3 regions of the Agrobacterium sp. GW821-FHT02D03 genome follow, and region 2 is predicted to be linked to each of the others. Evidence: predicted binding sites of a transcription regulator. Region 2 holds the regulator's gene; each other region holds the start of a gene.

Region 1 (9,917 bases), 940 kb from region 2:
TTTGTGCTGAAACAAGCGCCGACGGTGCCTTGACTAGCGAAGTCCCTAAAACTATGTTGCGCGCGACTTCAGAGCGGGCTGGAACAGGCTAAAAGCCCTGCCGTTTACAACTCCAAAGGCTTCTGGCATCGCTGGAACGGAGATAAAGGGCAGGATTTGAAAATGACCGGCAACCGTAACGATAGTCTGGACGAGCGCCGCAAGCGCCTTGCCGAGGGATTGGCCAAGGTTCATGCGGAGGACGAAGCGGAGAGGCGGACGGAGCAGAGCGCGGAGGAAAGCCGGAAAGGCTTTGCGATGGCGATCAAGCTCTCTTCGGAGTTCATTTCCGCAATTATTGTCGGCGCGATGCTGGGTTATCTTCTGGACTATTTTGCCGGCACGTCGCCGTGGGGGATGATCGTTCTTCTTCTTCTCGGTTTCTGTGCGGGCGTATTGAATGTCCTGCGGTCCGCAGGGGTGGTGGCCAAGTCGCCGCTTCTCAAGGACGGGCTGGGGAAAGATCAGGGTGGGGAGAAAAACGGCTAAAGTCGTTCTTTCCATGGAATATAGATGCGAGGTGCCGCGGTTTTGCGGCAACAGGTAAAGAGGGCAGCCGGTGGCAAACGATCCGACTCATCAGTTCTTGGTGCAGCCGATTATCCCGATCAACATCGGTGGTGTCGATTTTTCGTTCACCAATGCGTCGCTTTTCATGGTCGCAACGGTCGCTGCGGCGTCGGGCTTCCTTTATTTCGCAACGTCGAACCGCGGTCTGATCCCAGGTCGCATGCAGTCCGTTGCTGAAATGTCTTACGAGTTCATCGCATCGATGCTGCGTGAAGGTGCAGGCAAGAAGGGAATGGTCTTCTTCCCCTTCGTCTTCTCGCTCTTCATGTTCGTGCTGACCGCCAATCTTCTCGGCATGTTCCCGTACTTCTTCACGGTCACCAGCCAGATCATTGTCACCTTCGCGCTGTCCTGCCTCGTCATCGGAACGGTTGTCGTTTACGGTTTCTATAAGCACGGTCTGCACTTCCTCGGTATCTTTGCACCGTCCGGTGTTCCGGCAGTCCTTTTGCCTCTGGTGTCTTCCATTGAGGTCATTTCCTTCCTTTCGCGTCCGATCAGCCTTTCCGTTCGTCTTTTCGCGAACATGCTGGCAGGTCACATCACGCTGAAGGTGTTCGCAGGTTTCGTCGCTTCCATGAGCGCGCTTGGCGCGATCGGTGTCGGCGGAGCGATCCTGCCTCTCCTCATGACGGTCGCCATGACCGCTCTCGAATTTCTCGTCGCCTTCTTGCAGGCATATGTCTTCGCGGTACTGACGTGCATGTACCTGAACGACGCCGTGCATGGTGGTCACTGAGAAGTAAAGTCGCTGGCCCCGGAACCGGGTGTCAAAAAACAGCCGCAACAACCATTTCAAGGAGCTTAATATGGAAGCGGAAGCAGCAAAGTACATCGGCGCAGGTCTCGCATGCCTCGGCATGGCTGGTACGTCCCTCGCTCTCGGCCGTATCTTCGGCGATTTCCTCTCCGGCGCACTGCGCAACCCGTCTGCCGCTGACAGCCAGTTCGGCCGTCTGGTATTCGGCTTCGCCGTTACGGAAGCTCTGGGCATCTTCTCGCTGCTCGTTGCTCTCCTTCTCCTGTTCGCTGTCTAATAACAGCATCAGGTTTGGATCACGGCTCGCAAACGGCGTGCCGTGATCCTTCGCATTTGCAGTACCCCTGGAGGTGAGCATGTTCGTGACCGAGGCTCTTGCCCAGTCAGCAGCGCCGTCAACCGGAACGACGACGGAAACACCCGCTGTCGGCCAGACGGCCCCGGAAGCAACGCATACGGAAACCGGAGTGGCGCATGACGCCGGTCACGGGTCCGGCGTATTTCCGCCATTCGATTCGTCGACCTACGCATCCCAGCTTCTGTGGCTGGCGATTTCGTTCGGCCTTTTCTACGTGCTCATGAAGAAATTCATCGTGCCGCGCGTCGGTGGCATCCTTGAGGATCGTCATGGCCGTATCGCACAGGATCTCGATGAAGCCTCCCGGCTGAAGTCCGAGGCTGATGCCGCGATCGAAACCTATGAAAAAGAACTTGCCGCAGCACGCGCCAAGGCTGGATCCATCGCGTCCGCTGCCCGCGACGCTGCAAAGGCAAAGGCCGATGCGGACCGCGCCGCAGTCGAAGCGGAACTGGCTGAGAAGCTTTCCGCTGCCGAAGCGCGTATCGCGTCCATCAAGCAGCAGGCATTGGCCGATGTCGGCACAATTGCTGAAGAAACCGCGACCGCTGTTGTCGATCAACTGATCGGCACGAAGGTCAAGGACACCGATGCCAAGGCAGCTGTTGCCGCGGTATCCGATGTGAAGGGAGCTTGAGATGGCGTTTGATGCATCATTCTACGCACTCGTAGGCCTTATTCTCTTCTTCGTCCTGATTGCCTACCTCAAGGTTCCAGGCATGTTGGCAAGCTCGCTCGACGAGCGCGCAAAGAACATCACCGAGGAACTGGCGGAAGCCAAGCGCCTGCGCGAAGAAGCCCAGCACCTGCTGGCGGAATATCAGCGCAAGCGCAAGGAAGCGGAAGCGGATGCAGCAGCCATCGTTGCCGCTGCCGAACGCGAAGCCGCCGCTCTGACCGCCGAAGCCAAGGCGAAGACGGAAGAGTTCGTCGCTCGCCGTACCGCGCTTTCCGAGCAGAAGATCAAGCAGGCTGAAACCGATGCGATCGGCGCTGTTCGCTCCGCCGCAGTCGACATTGCAATCGCAGCCTCGGAAAAGCTGATCGCCGAAAAGACGACGGCTGCTGCCAAGGGCAAGCTGTTCAAGTCTGCCGTCGGCGAAGTGAAGTCTCGGCTGAACTAAGCCCAGGCGCGATCTGCACGCATTGAATATTCAAAACCCCTTCGGGTCACCCCCGAAGGGGTTTTTTGTTGTTCTGTTCCTAAGATCCAAAACCGAAGGCAGCATCGCCTTTCACAGAATGTCGCACAGAGTGTGCGGCGGTTTCGCGCGGCAAAGTATCCGCGCCAACAGGACCGTCCAGATATCGCCCGGCCGCCAAGTATTGGTCTCTGCTACGTCACGCGAAACAGAGTGGCATAGTAGAAAATTCCTTTGCTCAAGGCACTGTTGCTCTTGATAGTCAGTGTCGGAGGCAACGATCGCTCACATTTTGAAATGTTTAAGATAAGACTAACATAAGATATAACTTAATTAAATATAAACCTTATTTGATAATATTTAGTCTTAAGCGTCGCGGGCAGTCCAGTTGGACCAGTCTCGCGCCCTTCACTGCAAATGATTTGTAGCGAGGCGTTAAGCCGGACACGCGTCCAAGATCATGACCGTATAGTTATTTGAGGAAGACACTATGAAATTATCGCTTGGCAAGGTTCTTGCGGCGCTGTCCGGGGTCATGATTCTTGTGGCGGGTGTGCAGGGCGTCTCCTCAATCAGATCCATGGTGCAGATCGAGGACGGGATCGACGTTATCGTCCGTCAACGCGTTCCAGGTTTCATCGTTATTGGCGCTATCAATGCCGATATTGGCAGCATTAGAAACGCGCAGGGCGCCATCGTTATTGCAGATCCGGACGCACGGGCCGATTTTCAGGCTGAATTATCAAAGGCAGATAGTGCACTCATTGCGAAGCTGAAGGAATACCGGGAATATCTCGTCGACGATGCGGATAAGCAGCATTTCGAAAGCTTCAACGCGCGCTGGGCCGCGGCCCAGAGCAAATGGGCGCAAGTGCTGGCCCTTGTCGAGGCCAACAAGATGGACGAGGCCAGATGGCTGTTTTCCGGTGGCGCGTTGAATGCTTACGACCAAGCCAAGACCAGCCTTCAGGAGGCAGTTGACGACATCGAGATGGATGTGCGCGCTGAGGGTGATGTGACCGTCGCCACCGCCGGTACGGCGATCACACTCAACTACATCGCGCTTGCCGTCGCGATGACCATCGGTCTCGCTGCCGCGATCTTTGGCAATCGTTACATCGCAAGGCCGCTCGTGCAGATGACGGCAGTCATGCGCAGGCTGTCATCCGGCGATACACGGATCGATATCCCGGGCCGTCACCGCAAGGACGAAATCGGCTCGATGGCGGATGCCGTCGAGGTTTTCCGTCAGGGCGCTATCGAAAACAAGCGGCTTGAGGCCGAGTCGGAGCAAAACCGCAAACGCGCCGAAGCAGAACGGGTGGAGGCGCAGCGAAAGGCTGAAGCTGATGCAGAGGAACGACTGCGCGTGGCGACATCGGGTCTGGCCGCGGGGCTTCGCCGGCTTGCCTCCGGGGATCTGGCATTCCGTCTGAACGAGACCTTTGCGCCTGATTTCGAGCCACTCAGAACCGACTTCAACCACTCCATTCAGCAGCTCGGCAATACGCTGACGGAAATTTCGCGCGCGATCGAAACGATGAACAGCGGAACTCGGGAGATTGCCGAAGGCTCGGCAGATCTCTCCCGGCGTACGGAGCAGCAGGCTGCGACCCTCGAACAAACCGCTGCGGCACTGGATGAGATCACCGTCAACGTGGCGAACTCCACCAAGCGCGCCCGGGAGGCGACAGGTGCTGCAAGCGAAGCCAATCAGGCGGCGAAGGTCTCCGGTAATGTCGTCGCAGCGGCAGTCGACGCGATGCAGCGTATTGAACATTCCTCTGGCCAGATTTCCAATATCATTGTGGTCATTGACGAGATCGCCTTCCAGACCAACCTGCTGGCGCTGAACGCAGGCGTAGAGGCGGCACGCGCTGGCGAAGCTGGCAAGGGCTTCGCAGTCGTTGCTCAGGAGGTGCGCGAACTGGCGCAGCGTTCTGCCCAGGCCGCCAAGGAAATCAAGGAGCTGATCGGCAAGTCTTCGCATGAGGTGGAGAGCGGCGTGAAGCTGGTTCAGCAGACCGGCGATGCGCTCAAGACGATCAGCCACCACGTCGAAGCCGTCAATGAGCACATGGGCGCGATTGCCACGTCATCCCAGGAACAGGCGACGGGTCTTTCGGAAGTGAACACAGCCGTCAACCAGATGGACCAGACGACGCAGCAGAATGCGGCCCTCGTGCAGGAAACCACCACCGCAACCTCTGCACTGGCAACAGAAAGCGAGAGGCTGCGTGCGCTATTGGAGCAGTTCAAGCTGGCCGATCACGCGCAGCAAGGTGGCAACCGAGACGGCTATATGCGTATGGCCGGTTGAAGAACGGGAACGGTGCTCTCCAACCACCGGGGAGAGTGCCAGCCTATCAGGCGACGTCGGCTTCGGCAGCATCCTGTCGAAGCGGCCGAAAGCTCATTCGATGAAGTGAGCAGGCCCCATGGGCTTCGATGGCGCGAAGGTGCACGGGCGTTCCGTAACCCGCATGAAGCTCGAAGCCATAGGCGGTGTGCACAGTCCCGGCCCGCTCCATCATCCGGTCTCGTGTAACCTTGGCGATGATCGACGCGGCCGCAATCGACAGGGATCGCGCATCCCCCTTGATCACGGCCTTTGCTTCGCAGGACATGCCAGGCGGCTGGTCGCGCCCATCGGCCAACACCAGTCGAGGCGCAAGCTCAAGCCCAAGGACGGCGCGGCGCATGGCATCGAGGCTCGCGCGCAGTATATTGATCCGGTCGATCAGCACCGGACCGGATGACGCAACGGAGACGATCGAGGTTTCCACGATCTTCGTAAACAGCACTTCCCGTTTTGCCTTGGTGAGCTTCTTGGAATCATCGAGGCCGTCAGGAATATTGTCGGGATCAAGAATGACGGCTGCGGCAACGACGGGGCCGGCAAGAGGGCCTCGACCAGCCTCATCGGTCCCGGCCACGGGCCACAGGCCGCGCTGGCGTGCTTCTAGCTCCATGCTGAAGTCGGGGCTCGCCGGAGCAAGATCGAACAGGGCAGGAGAATCGGATGCTGTGCGTCGCTTCATGCGGCGGAAACTTGCACAGACACCCGATCTCCCGCAAGCCCCCGGTGCGGCGATAGACAACCCGTAGGGCGTGGTTGTCATCCATGGCTCAAGAGGCCAGGGTCGTTCTCCTATAGGGCGGCGGAAAACGAGAAATCGCACGCGAGGCGGCGGAACCGGGGGCAATGCCGGTACGTCAGGGACGCGCACCGAACATTTCTTCGAAGAGGGGCTTCACAGCCGTGGTTTCGGCGCAGCTCTGTGGAGACGCGCCAAGAACCAATGTCGTAAGCGGTAGCTGGACCGAGCGTCTCCTTCATTCAAAGCAAGGAGAGCTGCACGCCGGCACCGCTGGGTGGGGCAAAGAGATCGTCACGCAGCTGGATGCCCCTGCGAATGAGACCGAGCCTTTTAGTTGCCATTTCGAAGCGGCGGCTGATCTGCCACGCATAGGGTCCAGCACCCTTCATACGCTTGCCAAACTCCGAGTCATATTCCTTACCGTCGCGCATGGAGCGCACCAGCGACATGACATGGCGGTAGCGATCCGGGTAGTTGCGCAGCAACCAGTCACGAAACAGCGGGCTGACCTCAAGGGGTAGACGCAGCAGGACGTACGAGGCCTCTGTCGCACCGGCGGCTTTACCAGCTTCCAGCACCCGCTCGATTTCATGATCGTTCAGCGCTGGGATGACCGGGGCCATCATCACGGCCACAGGTATGCCAGCTTCCGTGAGCGTCTTGACTGCCTCCAACCTTTTCGATGGCGTCGAGGCGCGTGGCTCCATGCTGCGGGCAAGTTTGCGATCGAGCGTCGTCACTGAGATGCCGACCTTGACGAGACCCTTCTTCGCCATGGGCGCCAGAATATCGATGTCGCGCGTGATCAGCGCCGATTTCGTCACGATGGCGACCGGATGTTCCGCCTTGGCTAGCACCTCGAGGATCTGGCGCATGATCCGCCATTCCTTTTCGATCGGCTGGTAAGGATCGGTATTGGTGCCGATCGCAATCACCCGCGCCTTGTAGCCGGGCTTGGAAAGCTCGCGTTCCAGAAGTTTGGCAGCGTCCGGCTTGGCAAAAAGCTTCGCTTCAAAGTCGAGGCCAGCCGAAAGTCCCATATAGCTGTGTGTCGGCCGGGCGAAGCAATAGATGCAGCCATGCTCGCAGCCGCGATAGGGATTGATCGACCGGTCAAATGGGATGTCGGGCGATTCGTTGCGGGTAATGATGGTGCGCGGCTTTTCCACCTGCACATCCGTCTTGAACTCCGGCAATTCTTCGATGATGTCCCAGCCATCGTTAAAGGCTTCATGCTGCAACGTCTCGAAACGACCGCCAGGATTGATGCCCGCACCTCTGCCGCGACGACGATCGATCTCGATCCTCAGGCCAGAGTCATCTGCCAGAGCGTTGGCAATATCCGGCGTATGGCCCGGCTGATAGGCAGCCTGCCCCGAAAGCACTTGGTGTCTCATCTGATGCTCCTGACCGGCCTCAGCCAGCGAATTGGATGAAACGATTCCTACGCCAAATATGAGAACAATACAAGAACAAAAGAATCCGGTGGCGCTTTACCATTCGGTGGGCGGCGCGAAAAGAAGGACTGCGGGTAAGGAAACAATGGAACTGTCCCGCTGCATTGCATTATTTTGCCATCTGCCGCGACAGAAAATCCATTTGGGTTTCCATGGCGATGCTGTAGGAACTTTATCGTCTGGAACGCACCACAAGTGACGAGAACATGCTGACAGTCATCATGGAATGCCGCAACCAAGAGCCAGAGCTTGCGCATACGCTTTCGGCGCTGGTGACGGGCGCCGTGAAGGGTTTGATCAGTGACGTCATTATTCTCGACCACGCCTCACACGATGGCTCGGCGCGGGTCGCCGAAGCTGCCGGTTGCCGCTTCCATCAGCGCTGGGAGATCGGCGATGTCATTCAATCGATCCGCGGCGAGTGGGTGTTGCTGATCGAGCCGGGCAGCCGTCCGCAAGGTGGCTGGATCGAGGATATTCTCGAATATATGGCGCTGGACGAGCGGCCCGCGCAATTCTCCCCCTCGCGCTATTATAAAAAGCCGTTTCTGAAGCGACTGCTCCGCCGCGGTCCGCCATTGGAATTCGGCCTGTTGCTGCGCAAGCAGGACGCTCTCCAACTCGCGAAATCCGGCCTCCCACCGACCGAATTTTCAAAATCCCAGAAGCCGCGCAGACTGACGGCGGAGTTGGTGCCAGCTTGGGCGCTTCGTCCAACGCGATAGGGATCAGCCCTTCGTGCGGCGCAGATGCTCGTCCAGCCGTGGCATGATTTCCACGAAGTTGCACGGCATGTGGCGATAATCCAGCTGCGCTTTCAAAATACCGTCCCACGCGTCCTTGCAGGCGCCTGGTGAACCCGGCAGAACGAAGACGAAGGTTGTGTTCGCAAGCCCGGCGGTGGCGCGTGACTGGATGGTGGATGTGCCGATCTTGTCATAGGAGATGCGGTGGAACACCTCTGAGAAGCCGTCCATGCGCTTGTCGAACAGAGGCTCCAGGGCTTCCGGCGTCACGTCGCGCCCGGTAAAGCCCGTGCCACCCGTGGTAATGACCACATCGATCTCGTCCGACAGCGTCCAGCCTTGCACCTTTTCGCGAATGGCCCCTACGTCATCGGGCACGATGGCACGATCCACAAGACGGTGGCCTGCCTCCTCGATCCGTGCCGCCAGCGTGTTGCCGGATTTGTCGTCCGCCAAGGTGCGCGTGTCGGAGATGGTCAGAACGGCGATACCGACCGGAATGAATTGCCGTTCTCCACCCGTGTTCTTCTCACTCATGACGCTCTCCTGCAATCGTTCTGGTCTCTTGAACATACCACCCGGGCTTCTGTTCCCGAAGCGATGCTGCTGCAGCCTTCGCTTTCTCCCAGTCGGAAAAAATGCCGAAGCATGTGGCGCCCGAACCGGACATGCGCGCAACATCCGCGCCCTGTGAATGAAGCATTGCCAGCATATCGCCGATCTCCGGCAGTAGCTTCACGGCTGGAGGCTGCAGATCGTTTCTAAGCGCGTCCATCATCGAAAGCCAGGACTGGCCTTGATCCAGAAGCGGTGCGGGAAGGGGTGCATTCTGCTTGTCCTCCAGTAGCCGGAAGATGTGCGGTGTCGAAACCCCCTTGAGCGGGTTGACCAGCACCAGCGACAATTGAGGAAACTGCGGAAGAAGGGTAATCTCTTCTCCAATCCCCTGTGCGATCAACGGCTGGCTGGCAAGACACATCGGTACGTCCGCACCGAGTATCAACGCCATGTCGTTCAAGGTCTTGTCGTCAATATGCAGTTGCCAGTGGCGGATCAATCCACGCAAGGCTGCCGCGGCATCGGCTGAACCGCCGCCAATCCCCGAGGCGACCGGCAGGTTTTTCTCCAGGTGAATGGCAACAGGCGTTGGTGTGAGCCCGCGTTTCCGCGCATGGCCGCGAAGGAGATCGCGCGCCTTCAGCACAAGATTGTTGATCGTTTCCGACTGAAGAAGGTCCGAGGCAAATCGCCCGGAGATCGAAAAGCTGTCTTCGTCGGCACCGCGAATGCGGACGACATCGCCTGCTTCGGTAAAGGTCACCAGCATGTCGAGGAGGTGGTAGCCGTCCTCCCTTTGCCCCGTCACATGCAGGGCAAGGTTGATCTTTGCCGGAGCGGCCTCAACAGTCTCGACCACTCCCTTCCCATCAGTCGGACCCATCCGATGTCAGGATTTTTTGTCCGGGGCAGGGGCCGGAGGTGCAGGTGGCGGTGGAGCCTGATCCTTCTTCGCGGTGTTCTCCGCGTCCTTTTCCAATGGTGGCAGGCCGTTGGCGATCTTTTCCTTCACCTTCGCCTTGTCCACATCGTCGCTATCGCCGATCAGCGCACGGTTCCACTGGTAGACGGCCTCCAGCTTGCGGCCGACACGCCAATAGGCGTCACCCAGGTGGTCGTTGATGGTGGGGTCCCCGGCGCGAAGCTCGATCGCACGTTCCAGTTCGGTCACGGCTTCATCGAAAGC
Region 2 (9,917 bases):
CACAGTCCTTCAAGGACATCGCTCCGGAAAGCTGGAACAGCCTTTCCGGAGCATCCAGACTACCGTCGGCCACGCCGTACAATCCCTTCACTTCGCACGCCTTTCTGTCCGCGCTGGAAGAATCCGGATCGGCCACGGCAAAGACCGGCTGGCTTGGCCAGCATCTCTTGCTGGAGCGCAGCGACGGGAGATTGATGGGGGCAGTTCCTGGCTACCTCAAGAACCACAGCCGCGGCGAATATGTCTTCGACCAGGGATGGGCGGACGCGTTCGAACGTGCAGGTGGTCGCTATTATCCCAAGCTCCAATGCTCGGTCCCATTCACGCCTGCAACCGGTCCACGCCTGTTGACGACGGGACTGGACGCTGCGGCCTTCCAGCAGGTCCTCGCCTCAGGTCTCCAGCAGGTGACTGAGAAGCTCGGCATCTCTTCAGCACACGTGACCTTTGCAAATGAAGACGAGATTGAAGCCCTGGAGGATGAGGGTTTTCTGCATCGTACCGATCAGCAGTTTCATTTCATCAATGAGGGCTATCGTGATCACAGCGATTTCCTCGACGCCCTGTCATCACGCAAGCGCAAGACCCTGAAGAAAGAGCGGCGCTCGGCGCTGGAAAACGGCATCGAAATCGACTGGCTCACCGGCAGCGATCTGACCGAAGATATCTGGGATCAGTTCTTCACCTTCTACATGGATACCGGCAGCCGCAAATGGGGCAAACCTTACCTCACCCGCTCCTTCTACTCCCTGATCGGCGAGCGCATGGCAGACGATATCCTGCTGGTAATGGCCAAGCGTGAGGGTACATATATTGCTGGCGCCATCAACTTCATCGGCGGCGACGCACTCTACGGCCGCCACTGGGGCTGCATCGAGGATCATCCTTTCCTGCATTTCGAAGTCTGCTACCATCAGGCGATCGATTTTGCGCTTTCCAAGGGCTTGAAGCGTGTGGAAGCCGGCGCTCAGGGCGAGCATAAGCTGGCACGCGGCTACACGCCGGTGACCACCCATTCCGCCCACTACATTGCCCATCCCGGCCTTCGCCACGCCATCGCCGATTATCTGGAGCGGGAACGCAGCGAAGTCGAACAGATCAACGACTATCTTGAAGACCACAGCCCGTTTCGCAAAGGCGAACGGCAGGAAGACGACGACTAAAGAGTTTTGAGGGAGCAGCCCGTGACAGCCTACGATGACAACAACATCTTCGCAAAAATCCTCCGGGGTGAAATCCCGTGCGTCAAGGTCTACGAAGACGACCATACACTGGCCTTCATGGACGTGATGCCCCAGGCCCCGGGTCACCTGCTGGTGATCCCGAAGACCGGCTCGCGCAATATTCTCGATGCCGATCCTGACGTGCTGACAAAGACAATCCCCATCGTACAGAAGCTCGCCGTCGCCGCCAAGGAAGCCTTCGATGCTGATGGCATCTATGTAGCGCAGTTCAACGAGCCCGCCGCTGGCCAGACGGTCTTCCACCTGCACTTCCACATCGTACCGCGCAAGGACGGAGAGCCTTTGAAGCCCCATAGCGGCGCGATGGCGGATGTGGAGATGCTGAAGGCCCACGCAGAGAAGATCAAACAGGCGCTGTAAGGCGCGCTCCCGGCCGTGGACCGTCGAGAACAAACACCGCATCGCTGACACAAAAACCCGCCGAGGCCATCGGCGGGTTTTCTATTATCGGGGCCTATGGAAAGCCCTCAAATTATCAGAGCTCAAATCAGCTGCGAAGAATGGAGCGGCCAGCGTAAGCAGCCTGCGGACCCAGCATCTCTTCGATACGGATCAGCTGGTTGTACTTCGCCAAACGGTCGGAGCGCGACAGCGAGCCGGTCTTGATCTGACCGCAGTTGGTGGCAACCGCGAGATCGGCAATCGTGGAGTCTTCCGTTTCACCCGAACGGTGAGACATGACCGCCGTGTAGCGTGCCTTGTGCGCCGTTTCGACAGCGTCGAGCGTCTCGGTCAGAGAACCGATCTGGTTGACCTTGACGAGGATGGAGTTGGCAACGCCCATCTTGATGCCGTCGCGCAGGCGCGCGGAGTTGGTAACGAAGAGGTCGTCGCCGACCAGCTGTACCTTAGAGCCGATCTTGTCGGTCAGGTACTTCCAGCCTTCCCAATCGTCTTCGGCCATGCCGTCTTCGATGGAAATGATCGGGTACTTGCCCGCGAGTTCTGCGAGATAATCAGCCATGGCTTCCGGCTCGAGCGTGCGGCCTTCGCCTTCCATCTCGTATTTGCCGTTCTTGAAGAACTCGGTCGAGGCGCAGTCGAGAGCAAGAGCGACGTCGTCGCCCGGCTTGTAGCCTGCCTTTTCAACCGACTTCATGATGAAGTCCAGCGCTTCCGGCGCGCTCTTCAGGCCAGGGGCAAAACCGCCTTCGTCGCCGACATTGGTGTTGTGACCCTGCGCTGCCAATTCCTTCTTCAGAACATGGAAGATTTCCGCGCCGATGCGCACCGCGTCACGGATGCTTTCCGCGCCGACCGGCATGATCATGAATTCCTGGAAGTCGATCGGGTTGTCGGCATGTGCGCCACCATTGATGATGTTCATCATCGGAACGGGCAGCAGGTGGGCGTTCGGGCCACCGACATAGCGATAGAGTGGCAGGCCGGTCGTTTCGGCAGCGGCCTTGGCAACGGCGAGCGACACGCCGAGGATGGCGTTTGCGCCGAGGCGAGACTTGTTCGGCGTACCATCGAGCGCAATCAGCGTCTGGTCGATGTGGATCTGGCTTTCGGCATCGAAGCCGCCAAGCGCATCAAAGATCTCGGTGTTGACGGCCTCAACGGCCTTTTCAACACCCTTGCCGCCATAGCGCTGTCCGCCATCGCGCAGCTCGACTGCCTCGTGAGCGCCGGTGGATGCGCCCGATGGAACGGCAGCGCGACCGAAGGAGCCGTCTTCGAGGTACACGTCGACCTCGACCGTGGGGTTGCCACGGCTATCGAGGATTTCGCGTGCGATGATGTCGGTAATGGCTGTCATGGTCTCTCCCTTGGGACTGGAACAGATGAATTTAAGTCGCTTGTCTTAGAGCGCATCGGCAAAACTGTGAAGCCGTTTTCGAGCCGGACGGCGGATAAGCGATTCTGAAAAGTGTGAAAGGTCATTGCAACTTCGCTGTAGACGAAGCGTGAGAAATTACAATGACGACGCCCAGCATCAGGCGTCGCCCAACCTATAAAAATCGATTAGGCCAAAATCAGGCAGCCTTGGCGATAGCGTCAAACGCCAGAAGCTTCTCCAGAAGCTTCGGCATATCCTTCAGGTGAACCATGTTCGGACCGTCGGATGGGGCATTGTCCGGATCCTCATGGGTTTCGACAAACAGGCCGGCAATGCCGACAGCCACCGCCGCACGCGACAATGTCTCGACGAATTCGCGCTGACCACCGGTCGACCCACCCTGCCCGCCTGGCTGCTGCACGGAATGCGTCGCATCGAAGACCACCGGCGCACCGAGCGAGGCCATGATCGGCAACGAGCGCATGTCGGAGACAAGCGTGTTATAGCCGAACGATGCGCCGCGTTCGCAGAGGAGAACATTCGGATTGCCGCTCTCATTCAACTTCGCCAGCACGTTCTTCATGTCCCAGGGCGCCAGGAACTGTCCCTTCTTCACATTGATCACGCGGCCGGTCTTCGCGGCGGCGATCAGAAGATCGGTCTGGCGACTGAGAAAGGCCGGGATCTGCAGAACATCAACGGTTTCGGCGACAATGGCGCACTGCTCTTCGGTATGGATATCGGTCAGGACCGGGAAGCCATATTCCTTCTTGAGATCGGCAAAGATCTCCATGGCCTTGTCGAGACCGATGCCGCGCTGGCCGGAAAGCGATGTGCGATTGGCCTTGTCGAAGGATGACTTATAGACAAGCCCGATGCCGAGCTTGCCGCAAAGCTCATGAAGCGTGCCGGCAATCATGAAAGCGTGGTCGCGGCTTTCCATCTGGCACGGACCGGCAATCAGCGAAAACCGCTCCGTGTTGGAGAAGGCGACAGCGCCTTTGCCTTCGCCAGCGACCACTTTCAAATTGTTCTTCACAGTCATCTCATTCCTCACGACACATGCGCCGGACATCGCCGGCAACCGCTTAACTTGCGATGTTGCACAGGCATTAGCAGCAAGCGCGCCATGTGTCACGAGATGAGGGATGCTGCGGCCGGAGCACCGACCGCTTGCCCTTTAGCCGGCATTCGCCTTCCGCACGACATCGGGATTGGCCTCGGAAAATTGCACGAACGGCCCGACTGCGCGCACGGCGTCGGAAAATCCAGCACTTCCCTTCAGCCCTTCCAGTTCTTCAGGCTTGAAGCCTTGAGTCAGTAACATGCGATAGACGTTCTCGCTGTTCTCACCACCGGCGGAAACCCAAGTCGGTAGCGATGTCTCCCAGGCCTTCTTCTCGCGCTGGTTTCGATCGACGACGATGGCAAGCTTGATCAGTCCGCCGATCGGAATGGGAATACCGTTCACCGCAAGATCGGGGATGAAGCTCGCCGGATGAACGCCGCCAAGCGCGTGGTTCTTCAGGATCCGTGCACAGTTATTGTCGCGCGTCGGCTCCTTGTTCTGCGAAACGCGCTTCTGATTGAGCTGAACGATGAGCTTGCAATTGGCCATCGTCGTGTTCAGCAGCAGCCGGTCGTACTCCTTGCGCTTTAAAGCTTCCGGTGAATTGGGATCGAGGGTCTGGCAACCGGCCAGCGCAACCAGCATTCCGATAAGGGTAAATCTAACGAGCTTCATAAAAATGTCCCTGCCCCGAGAAGACGCTGCAAGGCAGCGCCGTAGAGCTATGATAACTTTGTTGATAATGCTTCGAATGGCTTGGCCTTCATCCCACAGGATGACCGGATCATGTGATCCTCGAAGCAGCTTGTAGATACCCGCAAAAATGAAATCATCAACCTGGAGAGGAAAAAGACGCGCAACACCGTAAAGAAGCTATAAACTTCTACCATTGCGCGGATAACAGGACTGCGAATTGATGAGGCGGAGACGTTTGCGGAATTTTAAGGGATTGCAGAACACATATGGAACATATAGTGTTCGTTCTGTATTTGTTTCGCGAATCTTCGCCACGTATTCCAAGGGTTTTCTTCATGCTCACGCGCAAACAGCAGGAACTGCTTCTTTTCATTCATGAGCGAATGAAAGAGTCCGGCGTGCCGCCATCTTTCGATGAGATGAAAGATGCCCTCGACCTTGCCTCGAAATCCGGCATCCATCGGCTGATTACCGCTCTGGAAGAACGTGGCTTCATCCGCCGCTTGCCGAACAGGGCAAGAGCCCTGGAAGTCATCAAGCTTCCGGAAGCCTATTCCGCACCCGCACAGAAGCCGCCGCGCGGCTTCTCGCCAAGCGTGATCGAGGGCAGCCTCGGAAAAGCCAAACCGCCTGAGTCGGCTCCTGCCCCGAAGCCAGCAAACGATCAGATCTCCTCCGCTGTCACCGTTCCTGTAATGGGGCGCATCGCCGCCGGTGTGCCGATCTCCGCTATTCAGAACAACACCCACGATGTTGCCGTACCCGTCGATATGTTGGGCACGGGCGAGCATTACGCGCTGGAGGTCAAGGGTGACTCGATGATCGAGGCTGGCATCTTCGATGGCGATACCGTCATCATTCGCAACGGCAGCACCGCCAACCCCGGCGATATCATCGTCGCACTGGTAGATGATGAAGAAGCCACCTTGAAGCGCTTCCGCCGCAAGGGTGCTTCCATCGCCCTGGAGGCCGCGAACCCAGCCTATGAAACCCGTATCTTCGGACCGGATCGGGTCAAGATTCAGGGCAAGCTGGTCGGCCTCATTCGTCGCTATCACTGAGCGGACGACAGTCGGCTCAGACTGGCTGCCCGTGCTCTTGCAGAGGCAAGACGCGCTGACATAGTTGGCAGATGCGGCGATGTTGGGCTGCCTCTGATCGCACCGAGGTTTCGACGCTGGTTCTCTTCGCCTTTGTCTTTCTCGTTATCCTCATTCTCGATCCGAGGGTGAGGAAAAGATTGGCGGATGGTCGGGTGCATGCCGATCATGGCCTTCGAACGGCGGCAATCTTTCAGTGCCACCGACAAGCGCCCTCGCCCGTCGCTTCTAAGTGCAGGACTCACAGACGCAGCTAATCCATGTTGCAGCTACCATCCGACAAGGTGGACAGTCTCACCGCCCCTTTTCCGTTCTGCCTGTCGATTCCCGGTCCCGCTCATATTGGCGCAATGCCGGGAAATCCGGCAGCCACGCCTCACGGCGGACCGTCCAAAGCTCGTAGGTCGGCTCGAACTGATCTGGTGAATCCAGGGAACCGAGATTGACCTCGATTTCGTCGTCGCTTTTTCCGAAGACCGGCGATCCGCAGTTGGGACAGAAGAAACGGCCATTATAGCTGCGTGTTTCTCCCTCGATGGTAACGGCATCCTGCGGGAAGATGGCGGATGCGTGGAAGAGCGCGCCGTGGTGTTTGCGACAGTCCATGCAGTGACAAATCCCGATACGGTAGGGCGCGCCGACCATCGAAAGCCTCACGCTGCCGCAGGCACAACCGCCAGATTTCATGTTCATCTCGATCGCTCCATTTGCTTGACGCCTTCCCATCAAACCGCGACGAACCGGTGAAGTTCATTCTGCTTCTGTTTCCGGACACGTGAGAACGGCGAACGCATCAATTCATATGATATCTGACATGACAGACTCGGCCTGTATGTCCTCTCGGTCATGCGTTAGGAGGATGGACAGAGAAACATACGCACCTACACGCATGGACGCTTTTGCTGATTGCATGCGATTCAAGCGGCGTATCACCAGAAGGAGACAACATGTACGATCTCTACATCGCCAACAAGAACTACTCCTCCTGGTCTCTCCGGCCGTGGGTTCTGATGCGCACATTGGAGATTTCCTTCAACGAGCATCTCGTCCCCTTCAATGATCCCGATCCCAAGAATGGCTTCAATCACTTCTCCCCCACCGGCAAGGTGCCTTGCCTTGTGGATGGCGATGTCACCATCTGGGACTCGCTTGCGATCATCGAATATCTGGCGGAACGGCATGATGGTGTTTGGGCTGAGGATGCCAAAGCGCGGGCTTGGTCGCGCTCGGCATCCGCGGAGATGCATTCCGGCTTCCAATCGCTCCGCAATCTGCACCCGATGAGCGTAGGCTTGCGAATCCGGCCAGTTCCTGCAACCGAGGCGCTCCGTAGGGATATCGCGCGTATAGATGCGCTATGGCAACAGGGCCTCGACAGCTTCGGAGGGCCGTTTCTGGCCGGTACGAATTTCACCGCCGTCGACGCCTTCTTCTGCCCCGTGGCCTTTCGCTTCCAGACCTACGGCACAGCACTCTCGCCAGCGGCAGAGGCTTACAAGACCCGCCTCTTGAACTCGCCGGCGATGAAGGAGTGGGAGGAGGCAGCGATCCGGGAACCCTGGCGTGACGCCGAGCACGAAGAAGAAGCGCGGGCGTCCGGCGAGATCATCGAAGACCGCCGCTCCGCAGCGGGTTGAAGCAAGAGACTTACTGCCCGGCCGCCAGCATCGCCTCGATATGCGGCGGCACCGCGCCGTCAGAGGTCTTGCTGCGCCAGTCATAGGCGCGGTGGATCGACCAGGGTCTGGCAACGTCTTGCATCGCCGCGCGCGCAGTTGCGACGGGCGCTCCGGCCTCATTCAGCCAGAGTTCCAGCGAGCCCGTCTTCCGCAATGTTGTGGCGCTGATCAACAGCGCGCCCGAGCGACAATTTGAAAACGGCACGAAACGCGACGTCACGACGATGTCCGCCACATCACAGGCTGTTCCGGTCAACGCCGTGTTCGAAATGACCACGACTGTGACGCCGCTCTCATGACGTCCAGCACACCAGGCGTTTTTCTGACACGAGAAGCCATTCGTCCGCTCGAAAGCCAGAATCATCTTGTCGCGAACCTCTTGCTTCAGCTGATCGGTGAGAACAGCCGGCCGGCGTGGCGTTGGCTCTGCCGTTTCCTCTCGTTCACCCGCCTTGTTGTCGTCCACCATGACAGGGGCCACATGTTTATCCGGAAGCGGCACCGCCCTCGCCCACTGATCAAAGACGAACCCCTTCGCCTGGCGCTTGGTCGTCGCAACGAATTGATCCACGCGAAACGCGACCAGAACACCATCCTCGTAGATCAATAAATCCGGCTTTGCCTTGTTCTGCTCAAGCGGCACCAGAACGAGACCGGCCAGCATCAGGGGAAGCCCCAAGAGCGCGAGGTGGGTCCGCAGCAAGGTCAGAAGAAGAAATCCGACCGTCGAGACGGCCAGAAACCAGGGATGTTGCCGCCCGATCGTGGCATCTCCGCCCCAACTGGAGACGGTGTTGGCAATGTCGATCACCATGGCCATGCCGTAACCCATCAGCTTCAGGAAGGGTGCATCCAGGCCGAAAGGCATGAGCAGCATGGCAATCAGTGCAGACGGCATGACGATGATCGACATGACCGGCATGGCGGCAAGATTGGCGGCCAGTCCGTAGGTGGTGATACGGTGGAAATGCTCGATGGAGTAGATCGCAGTCGAGACACCCCCAATCAACGAGGTGATGACGACACCGCCGATCACGGCACTCGCTTTCGACGAGGCCACCATCCACAAAGGCGGGCGCGCGATAAAGAGGCGCTCGCGACTGCCCTGCCATCTGCTCCAGAAGGAATAGGCAGCAACCAGTGCCAGCGTTGCGGCAAAGGACATCTGGAAACTCGGACCCATGATTTCATGTGGCGAAACCGCGATGATGACGATTGCGGCAAGGGCGACATTGCGCAGACTGATCGACGGCCGGTTGACGAGAACCGCTGCCAGCATGATCGACATCATCAACCATGCCCGCTCGGCAGAGACGGCAAAGCCTGAAATCAGATAATAGGCGAATGTCATCAACAGCGCGGCAAAGGCGGAGATCTTCTTGACGGGATAGCGCTGCGAAAACCCTGGACACAGGCTGAACACCATACGCATACCGACGAAGAAGATGCCTGATGCCAGTGCCATGTTGAGCCCGGAAATGGCAACGATATGGGCGAGCCCCGACACGCGCAAAGCTTCCATCGTCTCGCTGGAGATCGCGCGCCGTTCATCCGTGATGATCGAAGCCGCAAAAGCACCTGCATCGCCGCCGATGACGCTGCGGATTCGTTCGGCAATAGCGGAACGCAGCGCGTAGAGCCCCGAACCCGCTGTTTGCAGCCAGCCCACGCCGTCTGTCGTTTCGGCCTGCGTCGGTAGAGCCTTTGGCGCGCTATAGAAAAAGCCTGTCGCACCGATCCCATCGAAGTACGCGGAAAAGGCAAAGTCGTTGAGGCCCGGCAATGCCGGCCCGGATGGTGGTGAAAGGCGCGCCTTGCCGGTGATGCCTGCACCGACAGCGATCGGTTTTTCGCGACTGCGCGAGAGAACGGATATCCGGTTTGGCAGGCGCGTCAGAGAAGGTCCACTCGTCGAAGTCAGGGCGATCGTGTAGCGCCAGTAGCCCCTGGCATCTACCTCCCGCCGCTCCACTTTGCCGGTGATTGTCGTCGTCACGGCAGTGTCAAGGACTGTGGTCCCAACGCGGCGCGTCTCCCAGTTCGCCAGAAGCATGCCGAGCAGCAGAAGTGCAAGCGTTGCCAGCACAAAGGACAGTGCGGTCTGCCGGTGCCGCATGATGATGGCGATCGGGATGACGCAAAGGCCACTCACAAGCAGAACGACATCGGATGGCGGAGAGGAGAGCGAAAACCACAGCGCCGCGCCCGCGCCGACCAGCACGGGGATGAAAAGGAAGTCCTGCCGGTACTGAAGCTCCTCGGTGACGCAACGCGATAAGGTCGATTGCAATCGCTGCGCAAAGCCTTGAGGCGCAGGACGCGGCGGAGCAAAGAGTACGATATCCG
Region 3 (9,917 bases), 1.2 Mb from region 2:
GAAAACAAAGAAGCCCGGCGAGACGATCGCCGGGCTTCGATGATGAGGTTCGAGTGCGTAAACGGCACCGACCGATCTTAGTTGTGGTAGGCGGCTTCGCCGTGAGATGCGAGGTCGAGACCTTCGCGTTCGGCTTCGACCGGCACACGCAGACCGACGATGATGTCGACGATCTTGTAGAGGATCGCAGAGCCGATACCCGTCCACAGGATGGTGATGACGACGGCCTGAATCTGAACCATCAACTGACCACCCATCGTCTGCTCGCCGGCATAGCCGACGCCGCCAAGCGAGGCGCTTGCGAAGATGCCGGTCGCCAGAGCGCCGAACATGCCGCCAATGCCGTGAACGCCGAAGACGTCCGCGGTGTCGTCGTAACCGAACTTGTTCTTCACCACGGAGACGAAGAAGTAGCAGAGCGGCGAAACGATCACGCCCATGACGATCGCGCCCATCGGGCCGACGATACCAGCAGCAGGCGTGATGGCAACGAGACCAGCGATCATGCCCGAAGCAGCACCCAGCATGGAAGCCTTGCCACGCGTGAAGCTTTCAACCACGCACCAGGAGAGAATGGCGGCAGCGGTGGCGATGAAGGTGTTGACGGTTGCAAGCATTGCACCACCGGAGGCTTCCAGGTTGGAACCGGCGTTGAAGCCGAACCAGCCGACCCACAGCATGGCAGCGCCAACATAGGTCAGCGTCATGGAGTGCGGAGCCATCATGTCCTTGCCGTAGCCCGTACGCTTGCCGACCATGATCGCACCAATAAGACCGGCAACACCGGCATTGATGTGAACGACCGTGCCGCCAGCGAAGTCAAGGGCGCCGAGACCGAAGAGGTAACCCTTGGCATCCCAGACCATGTGGGCAATCGGGAAGTAGACGAAGGTAACCCAAAGCAGGCAGAAAAGAACCGAAGCCGAGAACTTGATACGTTCCGCGAAGGCGCCGATGATCAGTGCCGGAGTGATGGCCGCGAAGGTCATCTGGAACATCACGAAGATGTATTCCGGAATGACGACGCCCTGCGAGAAGGTCGCAGCGGTCGTGTCCTTGGTCACACCCGCGAGGAAGAGCTTGGCGAAACCGCCGAAGAACGGGCTTTCAGAACCACCGAAGGCGAAGGAGTAACCGTAGACGACCCAGGCAATCATGACGGTGGCGGCAATGACCGTGCACTGCATCAGAACCGACAGCATGTTCTTGGCGCGAACGAGACCGCCGTAGAACAGGCCAAGACCCGGAACGGCCATGAAGAGGACCAGGATGGTGGACAGGAACATGAAGGCAGTGTCGCCCTTGTCCGGAACGGCGGCAACGGCTGCTGCTGCTGCTGCGGGGGCAGCAGCGTCCTGCGCAAAGGATATGACCGGCGCCAGGAGGGCTGCCGCACCGGCGCCCAAGGCGCTGAGTGTGGAAATTTTCTTGAAGTTCATAATCTGAGGACTCCCCTGTCAGCCGAGCTTAAAGCGCTTCTGTGTTCGTTTCGCCGGTGCGGATGCGCACTGCCTGTTCAATCGAGTAGACGAAAATCTTGCCGTCGCCGATCTGCCCCGTCTTGGCCGCGGATGCGATTGCATCGACTGCCTTTTCCACCACGTCGGACGCCACCGCGATCTCGATCTTCAGCTTCGGAAGAAAGCTGACCGCATATTCGGTACCGCGATAAATCTCGGTATGTCCCTTCTGACGTCCGTAACCCTTCACTTCGGTTACGGTCAGGCCCTGAATGCCGAGCGCGGTGAGAGCCTCGCGCACCTCATCCAGCTTGAACGGCTTGATAATGGCCATCACAATTTTCATCTGGTTTCCCATCCTTTGTTTGTGCTCGGCATGGAGCCGACTCTCCTTGCCGCTGGCAGATCAGTAACAGCGACTGACACTCTATATTCAAAGGGCGTGCCAGTTTTGGCAGGCAGAGAATAAGTTATTGAAAAGTAACGACTATAAAAGATAAGGCCGCAAAACGGGCAATTGTTCGCGCTTTAGGCGAACAATTTATGGGCGATTTTTAAAAAATGATCGTTTTTTAGTCATTTGCCCGTTTGCGAATCAGGCCCTCTTGCGCCATCGAGGCGATAAGCACGCCATCGCGGGTAAAGAGGTTGCCCCTGGTCAATCCGCGGGCACCGGACGCGCTCGGGCTATCCTGCGTGTAGAGCAGCCAGTCTTCCAACTTGCACGGGCGATGAAACCACATGGCGTGATCGAGGCTCGCCACCTGGATGGTCGGATCGAAGATGGTCGTTCCGTGGGCATAGAGTGATGTATCGAGCAGCGTCATGTCGGAAAGATAGGCGAGAACCGCTGCCTGATAATGCCTGTCATCCGGCACGGCACCCACGGCCCGCACCCAGATATCCTGCTTCGGCTCCAGCTTTTCGCGCGAGATATAATGCGTGAGTGAGACCGGGCGGATTTCGATCGGCCGCTTGTTCTCCCAGTATTTGCGGATCGCGGGTGGCGCATTGGCGAGAAACGCCTCCTGCAACTGCGCCTCGCTCATCAGGCTTTCCGGCTGCGGCACGTTTGGGATCGGGCTCTGGTGATCAAAGCCGCCCTCCTCGATCTGGAACGATGCCGACATGGCAAAGATGGCATGACCGTGCTGGATGGCAACGATGCGCCGTGTGGCAAAGCTTGCACCATCACGAATGCGATCAACCTGATAGATGATCGGCACGAGGGGATCGCCGGGTCGCATGAAATAGGCGTGGAGCGAGTGGATAAAGCGGTCCGCATCCACCGTTCGCTGTGCCGCCATCAGTGCCTGCGCAATGACCTGACCACCGAAGACGCGCTGCCATCCAACCTGTGGGCTGGTGCCGCGGAAGAGATTTTCTTCAAGCTTTTCAAGATCAAGCGTGGCTAGAAGATTTTCCATCGGGCTTGATGAATGAGAAGGATGCGACATTTCGGCATGCTCCGGCTGTATGAAGACGTGATGGGATGGTCTATAATGGCAGAAGAATATGCACAAGAACGCAAGGCGCAGGAGAAGACGCAATGCTTGATGTCGTGATTGCCGGGGGCGGATATGTGGGCTTAAGCGTTGCCGTCGCCATCAAGCAGGCAGCGCCGCATCTTGGTGTGCAGGTCATCGAAGCCGCCCCTGAAGACGTCTGGAAGAAGGACGTCCGCGCCTCCGCGATCATCGCCGCCGCAAGCCGCATGCTGGATGTCTTCGGCATCTGGCAGGAACTGGAGCCGGAAGCCCAGCCGATCAACAAGATGATCGTGACGGATTCGCGCACGGCAGATCCTGTTCGCCCGGTCTTCCTCACCTTCGACGGCGACGTGGCGGAAGGCCAGCCCTTTGCGCATATGGTCCCGAATGTTGCCATGGTCGGTGCTCTGCGGGGAGTGTGCGAGCGGCTCGGTATCGAGATCCGCCACGGGCTGAGTGTCTCCGGTTTTTCCGCCGGTCCGCAAAGCAACCAGATTTCGCTTTCCGACGGCTCGTCGCTGGAAACGCGTCTGCTGGTTGCTTGTGACGGTGTGAAATCGGCGCTGCGCGAGATGGCCGGCATTAAGACCGTCCACTGGGCTTACGATCAGTCGGGCATCGTCACGACTGTGGAGCACGAGCGGCCGCACAATGGCTGCGCGGAAGAACATTTTCTGCCGTCCGGTCCCTTTGCCATCCTGCCACTCAAGGGCAACCGCTCGTCGCTGGTGTGGACGGAGCGCACGGCAGATGCCGACAGCCTCGTCGCGTCCGACGATCTTATCTTCGAAGAAGAGCTCGAGCGTCGCTTCGGTCACAAGCTGGGGCCGATCCGCCCCGTCGGTCCGCGCCGTGCCTTCCCGCTTGGCCTCACGCTTGCCCGTGCTTTCGTCGCGCCACGCATCGCGCTTGCCGGTGACGCTGCCCACGGCATTCACCCCATCTCCGGACAGGGCCTCAATCTTGGCTTCAAGGATGTGGCGGCGCTGGCTGAGACCGTCGTCGAGGCCGATCGCATCGGGCTCGATATTGGCTCACTCAATGTGCTGGAGCGCTACCAGTCCTGGCGCCGCTTCGACACGGTGCGCATGGGTGTGACCACCGACTTGTTGAACCGTCTCTTCTCCAATGATGTCGGGCCAATCCGCGTTGCGCGCGATTTCGGGCTGGGCCTCGTTGATCGGATTCCCGCATTGAAATCCTACTTCATCGGCCAGGCCGCCGGAACGGCGGACCGGAATGGACCAAGATTGCTGGCGGGGCAGCCTCTGTAGCCGGCATCGTCCTTTAGCATCATCTGATTCAGCATCTGGTGGCTTTCGGCAAAGCGGAAGCCACATCTTGCCGTGAACAAAGGCTGAATCTGGCAGAGTCAGCGATTCGTCTCTGATTCGTTCTCAACCTGTTCCGAATCTTGCGCCTTTGGCGTTTCTTAGCAAAAAAGCGGTTTTGGCGTGCCGAATTGGCGGTCAATTCAAGGGCGACGCCGATGATAACCGCTTTCGTCCTTGCGTTTGGCCTTGCTGATTGCCATGTGTGGGAAGACTGAAATGCGGGCGCCCTCACGCCGTGTCCGAAGAGTAGCAGCATCGTCGTTTTCGCGGATAGTACGTTGAATTTTCGCCCCATGATCTTGAGCGGCCGCGGTGTAACGGCCGTTCTTGGACCGACAAATACCGGCAAAACCCATTATGCCATCGAGAGAATGGTGGCGCATGGAAGTGGTGTCATCGGCCTTCCGCTGCGCCTTCTGGCACGCGAGGTCTATACGCGGCTGGTGGAGAAGGTCGGCGCCAACAATGTTGCGCTGATCACCGGCGAAGAGAAGATTTCCCCACCCCGCGCGAAATATTCCGTGTGCACCGTGGAAGCGATGCCACGCGAAACCAATGCTGCCTTTGTCGCCATCGACGAAGTCCAGCTCGCGGGCGACCTGGAACGCGGCCATATCTTCACCGACCGCATCCTGAATTTGCGCGGCAAGGAAGAAACGCTGCTTCTGGGTGCCGGCACGATGCGGCCAATTCTCGAAAAGCTGCTGCCCGGCATCGTGATGGTGGAGCGCCCTCGCCTGTCGCAACTCTTCTATGCGGGATCGAAGAAGATCACCCGCCTGCCCCAGCGCACGGCGATCGTCGCCTTCTCGGCCGATGAGGTCTACGCGATTGCCGAACTGGTGCGCCGTCAGCGCGGTGGCGCTGCGGTCGTTCTCGGTGCGCTATCGCCCCGTACCCGCAACGCGCAGGTCGGCCTCTACCAGAACGGCGACGTGGAATATCTGGTGGCGACCGATGCCATCGGCATGGGTCTGAACCTCGATGTCGACCACGTAGCATTTGCCCAGGATCGCAAATTCGACGGCTATCAGTTCCGCAATCTCAATCCGGCTGAAATGGGCCAGATCGCCGGTCGTGCCGGACGCCACTTGCGCGATGGCACCTTCGGCGTGACGGGTCGCGTCGATCCGCTGGACGACGAGTTGGTGGAACGAATCGAATCGCATGAGTTCGATCCGGTCAAAGTACTGCAATGGCGCACGAAGAATTTCGATTTCTCGTCCATCAGAAATCTCCAGGCGAGCCTCGATGCGGCACCCACGGTGCAGGGTCTGTCGCGCGCGTTGCCTGCCATCGATCAGCAGGCACTCGAATATCTCGGGCGCTACCCGGAGATTATCGACGTCACGACCACTGCGGAGCGTGTCGAAAGATTGTGGGAAGCCTGCGCTTTGCCGGATTATCGCCGCATCGCGCCTGCACAACATGCCGATCTGATTTCGACTCTCTATTTCGATCTCGTCAAACGCGGTACGGTCAATGAGAATTTCATGGCCGAACAGGTGCGCCGCGCCGACCGGACGGATGGTGAAATCGACACGCTCTCCGCCAGGATTGCGCAGATCAGAACATGGACGTATGTATCCAACCGCCCAGGATGGCTTGCCGATCCGACACACTGGCAAGAAAAGACACGGGAAATCGAAGATCGATTGTCCGATGCTCTACATGAAAGGTTGACGAAACGCTTTGTTGATCGCAGGACATCTGTGCTCATGAGGCGCCTAAGAGAGAATGCGATGCTTGAAGCTGAAATCAGTGTGAATGGTGATGTCTTCGTAGAAGGACATCATGTCGGTCAATTGGCGGGATTCCGGTTCACCCCGGTTTCGGGAACCGAAGGTCCAGATGCCAAGGCCGTCCAGGCGGCAGCGCAAAAGGCGCTCGCATTGGAGTATGAGGCGCGCGCCGCCCGTCTCCATGCCAGTGGTAATGGCGACCTGGCGATGAGCTCGGACGGTCTCGTCCGCTGGCTCGGTGAGCCCGTGGCGCGTCTGGCAGCCGGCGACAACATCATGAAGCCGCGCGTCATCCTTCTGGCCGACGAGCAGCTGAGCGGCAATGCGCGTGACCACGCGCTTGCCCGCATCGAGCGCTTCGTCAATCACCAGATCGCAACGGTTCTGAAGCCGCTCGACGATATTTCGCGCGCCGAAGATCTGCAGGGCCTCGCCAAGGGTCTGGCCTTCCAGCTGGTTGAAAATCTCGGCATCCTGTTCCGCCGCGACGTGGCCGATGAGGTCAAGACGCTGGATCAGGACGCCCGCGCCTCCATGCGTCGTTACGGCATCCGTTTTGGCGCCTACCACGTCTTCCTGCCAGCACTTCTCAAGCCGGCGCCCGCCGAACTCGTGACGCTGCTCTGGGCCCTGAAGAATGACGGCCTTGGCAAGCCGGGCTATGGCGATCTCATCCCGGTTCTGGCTGCCGGCCGTACCTCGGTCGTCACCGATCCCGGTTTTGAGCGCATGTTCTACAAGCTTGCCGGCTTCCGTTTCCTTGGCAAGCGCGCTGTGCGCATCGATATTCTCGAGCGTCTGGCTGACCTCATCCGTCCGCTGCTGCAGTGGAAGCCAGGCCAGCAGCCGCGCCCTGAGGGTGCCTATGATGGTCGCCGCTTCACCACCACGACGGCGATGCTGTCGATCCTGGGTGCTACGCTGGATGACATGGAAGAGATCCTCAAGGGTCTCGGCTACCGCGCCGACCAGGTCTCTGCAGAAGAAGCAGCAACCTTCCTCGCCGCCCAGAGCGGTGGTGCTGCGAAGGCAGACGCTACGGAAGCGGCACCCGCTGAAGAGGCTGCAAGTGACGATGCCGACGCTTCCGATGCATCCGAACAGGAAGCTTCTGCCGAAGCTGCGGCCGAAACGCCAGCAGAGGTGAAGGCTGAAGAGCCAAAGCCCGAGGAAGCTACGGCTGAGCAAGCAAAGTCTGAAGAGGCAGCGGCTGAAAACGCCGAGCCGAAGCCGGTTCTCTTGTGGTGCCCCGGTGGCCGCAACGACAACCAGCGCAGCGACAACCGCCGTCCGGGCAATCGCAATGCCGGCAACCGTGGTGAAGGCGAGCGTCGTGAAGGCGGTGAAGGTCGTCCCGGCAACCGCCAGAACGCCAATCGCGACGGCAACCGTGAGGGTGATCGCAAGCGCGAAGGCGGACGCCCTGATAACAAGGCACGCGGCAACAACAACCGTGGCGATCGTCCCGATCGCGGCGAGCGCAAGGACCGTCCGGAGCGCAATGATCGCGGCGGCAAGCCGCAGGGTCAGCAGCGGTTCGAAGCCAAGCCACCGCGCAAGGAAAAGCCGATGGATCCGGATTCGCCTTTCGCCAAGCTCGCTGCTCTCAAGGAGCAGCTGAAGAAGTAAGCCTATGGGTGCTAAGGAACAGCCACTGGAAGCCGGGCGTCAGCGCCTCGACAAGTGGCTGTTCTTCGCCCGTATGGCAAAATCCCGCTCGATAGCCCAGAGCTACATCCAGTCGGGCAATATCAAGGTCAACGGCGCGCCCGTGCGCCAATCCAGCCACATGGTGAAAACCGGTGACAGGCTGGATATCGCAATCGAGCGAATGGACCGTATTCTCATCGTCAAGGCACCCGGCGAGCGCCGCGGGCCTTACGAAGAGGCAAAACTTCTCTATGACGATCAGACCCCGCCCCGCGAACCCACGGATCGCATGACCTTGCTTGAGCAGGCGGTGCGCCTGCCAGGCAGCGGCCGCCCGACCAAGAAGGAACGCCGGGCGCTGGACAGGTTCATCTCCGATGCCGAGAACCCAGAGGATTAGAATAAACGACTACGTCGTCGCCTTTTTTCAGCATCCTTTGTCCTTGCCATCTTGTCATAAAGGCATTACCTCACTTGCGAAAATGCCCTGTCTGAATTCCGGGCGAAGGCTTGTGTTCGAAAGCCACTAACCCGGCCTGCATATTCTGGAGTTCTTCATGACGTATGTCGTGACCGACAATTGCATTCGCTGCAAATACACCGACTGTGTCGAAGTCTGCCCCGTGGATTGCTTCTACGAAGGCGAAAACTTCCTCGCCATCAATCCCGACGAATGCATCGATTGCGGCGTGTGCGAGCCGGAATGTCCCGCCGAGGCGATCAAGCCGGATACCGAGCCGGGCCTCGACAAGTGGCTGAAAATCAATGCCGAATACGCTGCCATCTGGCCGAATATTACCGTCAAGCGCGATCCGCTTCCGGAAGCCAAGGAGATGGACGGCGTCGAAGGCAAGCTCGACCTCTATTTCTCCGCCGAACCCGGCAAGGGCGACTGAACAGTTCGCCGCTTCGGGATTTTAAAAAGCCTCCCGGCATCTGCCGCGGAGGCTTTTTCATGCCTATCGATCGATGGAATGACTCAGCTGCCCCTGCCCGCCTGCAGTGTGGTGGCAAGCAGTGTCAGAAGCGCCACGCTTTCCTCCAGGCTTTGGCGCTGGCGGCTCTGCAGGATGGCAGACTGCAAGCGGTTCATCTCTCTGGCGATCGCCGCTGGCTGCCATGTGCGCAGCGCGCGCTCAATCACCGGCTTGCGACGGAAATGGATGCCGCGGCCCAACGTCTGCATGACCTGGCCGGCCTGCAGCTTCTTCTCATCCATCTCGGCCCGCATCTGGTCGAGCATCTGGAACTGGCGGAGGCACCCTTGCAGCACCAGGAAGATCGGCGTCTTTGACGAGATGATCTTCTGTGTGGCATGGAAGAAGCCATTGCGGTCGCCCTTCAGGATCGCATCGACGGCGTCGTCGGCAGACACGGCGCTGGCATCACCGATAATCGCGGCGACATCGTCTTCCTCGATCACATCTCGGCCACGGCAGTAGAGTGCCAGCTTCTTCACCTCATTGCGCGAGGCAATACGATCGCCACCGAGCGATTCGATCAGACGCTGACGTGCCGCCGGCGTGATTCTCAAGTTTTCATCGGCAAGCTCATGGTCGATCAGCGTGTTCAGCGATCTCGCATCATCCGCATAGCAAGGGATGGCGGCGATAGAGCGCGATGGCTCGGCGATCTTGCGCAGGCCTGTGCCCTTTTTGAGATCCCCTGCCTCGATGATGAGAAAGCTGGTTTCCGGCGGATTGTCCGCCAGCACCTGAAGCGCATCGACCAGCGGCTTCTCATTGGCAGCACCCTTGACCCAGACGAGCTTTTCGCCACCGAAGAGGCCGATGGCATTCACCTCGTCCAGAAGCCGCCCAGGGTCACCCTGAAGGTCGGTAACGGCAAGTTTCAGCGAAGCGAAGGCATCATTGGGATCAATGCCCGTCTTTGCAGCAATCACCGATGCACGTTCCGAGACCAGTCCCCGATCCGGTCCATAGAGAACGAAAATGCGAAAGCGCTCCGCCGGATTGTCGGCGAAGTGCTCGAATTCATGGGACTTGATTTCCGTCATGATCGCAGCTTATCGGCTGAGCGTGGCGGCGATGTCCGTGCGGATGATCTCTGCCAACTCACGCGCCGCGCGGTTTTCACCATCACGGACCGCACGGATCTTGGCGAATTCCTGCTGCGGCAGGTCGAGCATGGCGGTGACGGTGCGCTTGGCCGACCGCAACACTTGGCCATCGGACATGCGCGTCAGCACATATTGGCCGGTCATCGTCACGCGGCCCGGAT

Evidence for each region. Region 2 encodes LexA, which represses DNA repair genes until DNA is damaged. Its sites were predicted from a motif close to TGTTCNNNNTGTGTTCNG; they were not measured.
Region 1: a site for LexA is predicted at 7,428-7,445, ahead of AC07U5_RS11655 (PA0069 family radical SAM protein). Genes of this name have one in related genera too.
Region 3: a site for LexA is predicted at 4,343-4,360, ahead of AC07U5_RS01440 (helicase-related protein). Genes of this name have one in related genera too.

What each region holds. Positions count from the first base shown of each region.
Region 1 covers NZ_JBWKVN010000001.1:2,441,684-2,451,600, reverse strand. The annotation lists gene AC07U5_RS11690 (AtpZ/AtpI family protein) at 163-528, shown strand; gene AC07U5_RS11685 (F0F1 ATP synthase subunit A) at 599-1,348, shown strand; gene AC07U5_RS11680 (F0F1 ATP synthase subunit C) at 1,419-1,646, shown strand; gene AC07U5_RS11675 (F0F1 ATP synthase subunit B) at 1,726-2,364, shown strand; gene AC07U5_RS11670 (F0F1 ATP synthase subunit B) at 2,366-2,851, shown strand; gene AC07U5_RS11665 (methyl-accepting chemotaxis protein) at 3,360-5,189, shown strand; gene rnhB (ribonuclease HII) at 5,236-5,910, opposite strand; gene AC07U5_RS11655 (PA0069 family radical SAM protein) at 6,210-7,367, opposite strand; gene AC07U5_RS11650 (glycosyltransferase family A protein) at 7,634-8,152, shown strand; gene moaB (molybdenum cofactor biosynthesis protein B) at 8,156-8,710, opposite strand; gene AC07U5_RS11640 (4-(cytidine 5'-diphospho)-2-C-methyl-D-erythritol kinase) at 8,703-9,614, opposite strand; gene AC07U5_RS11635 (tetratricopeptide repeat protein) at 9,621-9,917, opposite strand, start outside.
Region 2 covers NZ_JBWKVN010000001.1:1,497,432-1,507,348, reverse strand. The annotation lists gene AC07U5_RS07040 (GNAT family N-acetyltransferase) at 1-1,163, shown strand, start outside; gene AC07U5_RS07035 (HIT family protein) at 1,185-1,604, shown strand; gene eno (phosphopyruvate hydratase) at 1,732-3,006, opposite strand; gene kdsA (3-deoxy-8-phosphooctulonate synthase) at 3,224-4,072, opposite strand; gene AC07U5_RS07020 (hypothetical protein) at 4,208-4,771, opposite strand; gene lexA (transcriptional repressor LexA) at 5,128-5,853, shown strand; gene AC07U5_RS07010 (GFA family protein) at 6,187-6,585, opposite strand; gene AC07U5_RS07005 (glutathione S-transferase family protein) at 6,840-7,529, shown strand; gene AC07U5_RS07000 (ComEC/Rec2 family competence protein) at 7,540-9,917, opposite strand, start outside.
Region 3 covers NZ_JBWKVN010000001.1:310,158-320,074, reverse strand. The annotation lists gene AC07U5_RS01460 (ammonium transporter) at 78-1,439, opposite strand; gene AC07U5_RS01455 (P-II family nitrogen regulator) at 1,468-1,818, opposite strand; gene tesB (acyl-CoA thioesterase II) at 2,033-2,917, opposite strand; gene AC07U5_RS01445 (ubiquinone biosynthesis hydroxylase) at 3,010-4,224, shown strand; gene AC07U5_RS01440 (helicase-related protein) at 4,578-7,655, shown strand; gene AC07U5_RS01435 (RNA-binding S4 domain-containing protein) at 7,660-8,076, shown strand; gene fdxA (ferredoxin FdxA) at 8,234-8,572, shown strand; gene holA (DNA polymerase III subunit delta) at 8,656-9,693, opposite strand; gene AC07U5_RS01420 (LPS assembly lipoprotein LptE) at 9,703-9,917, opposite strand, start outside.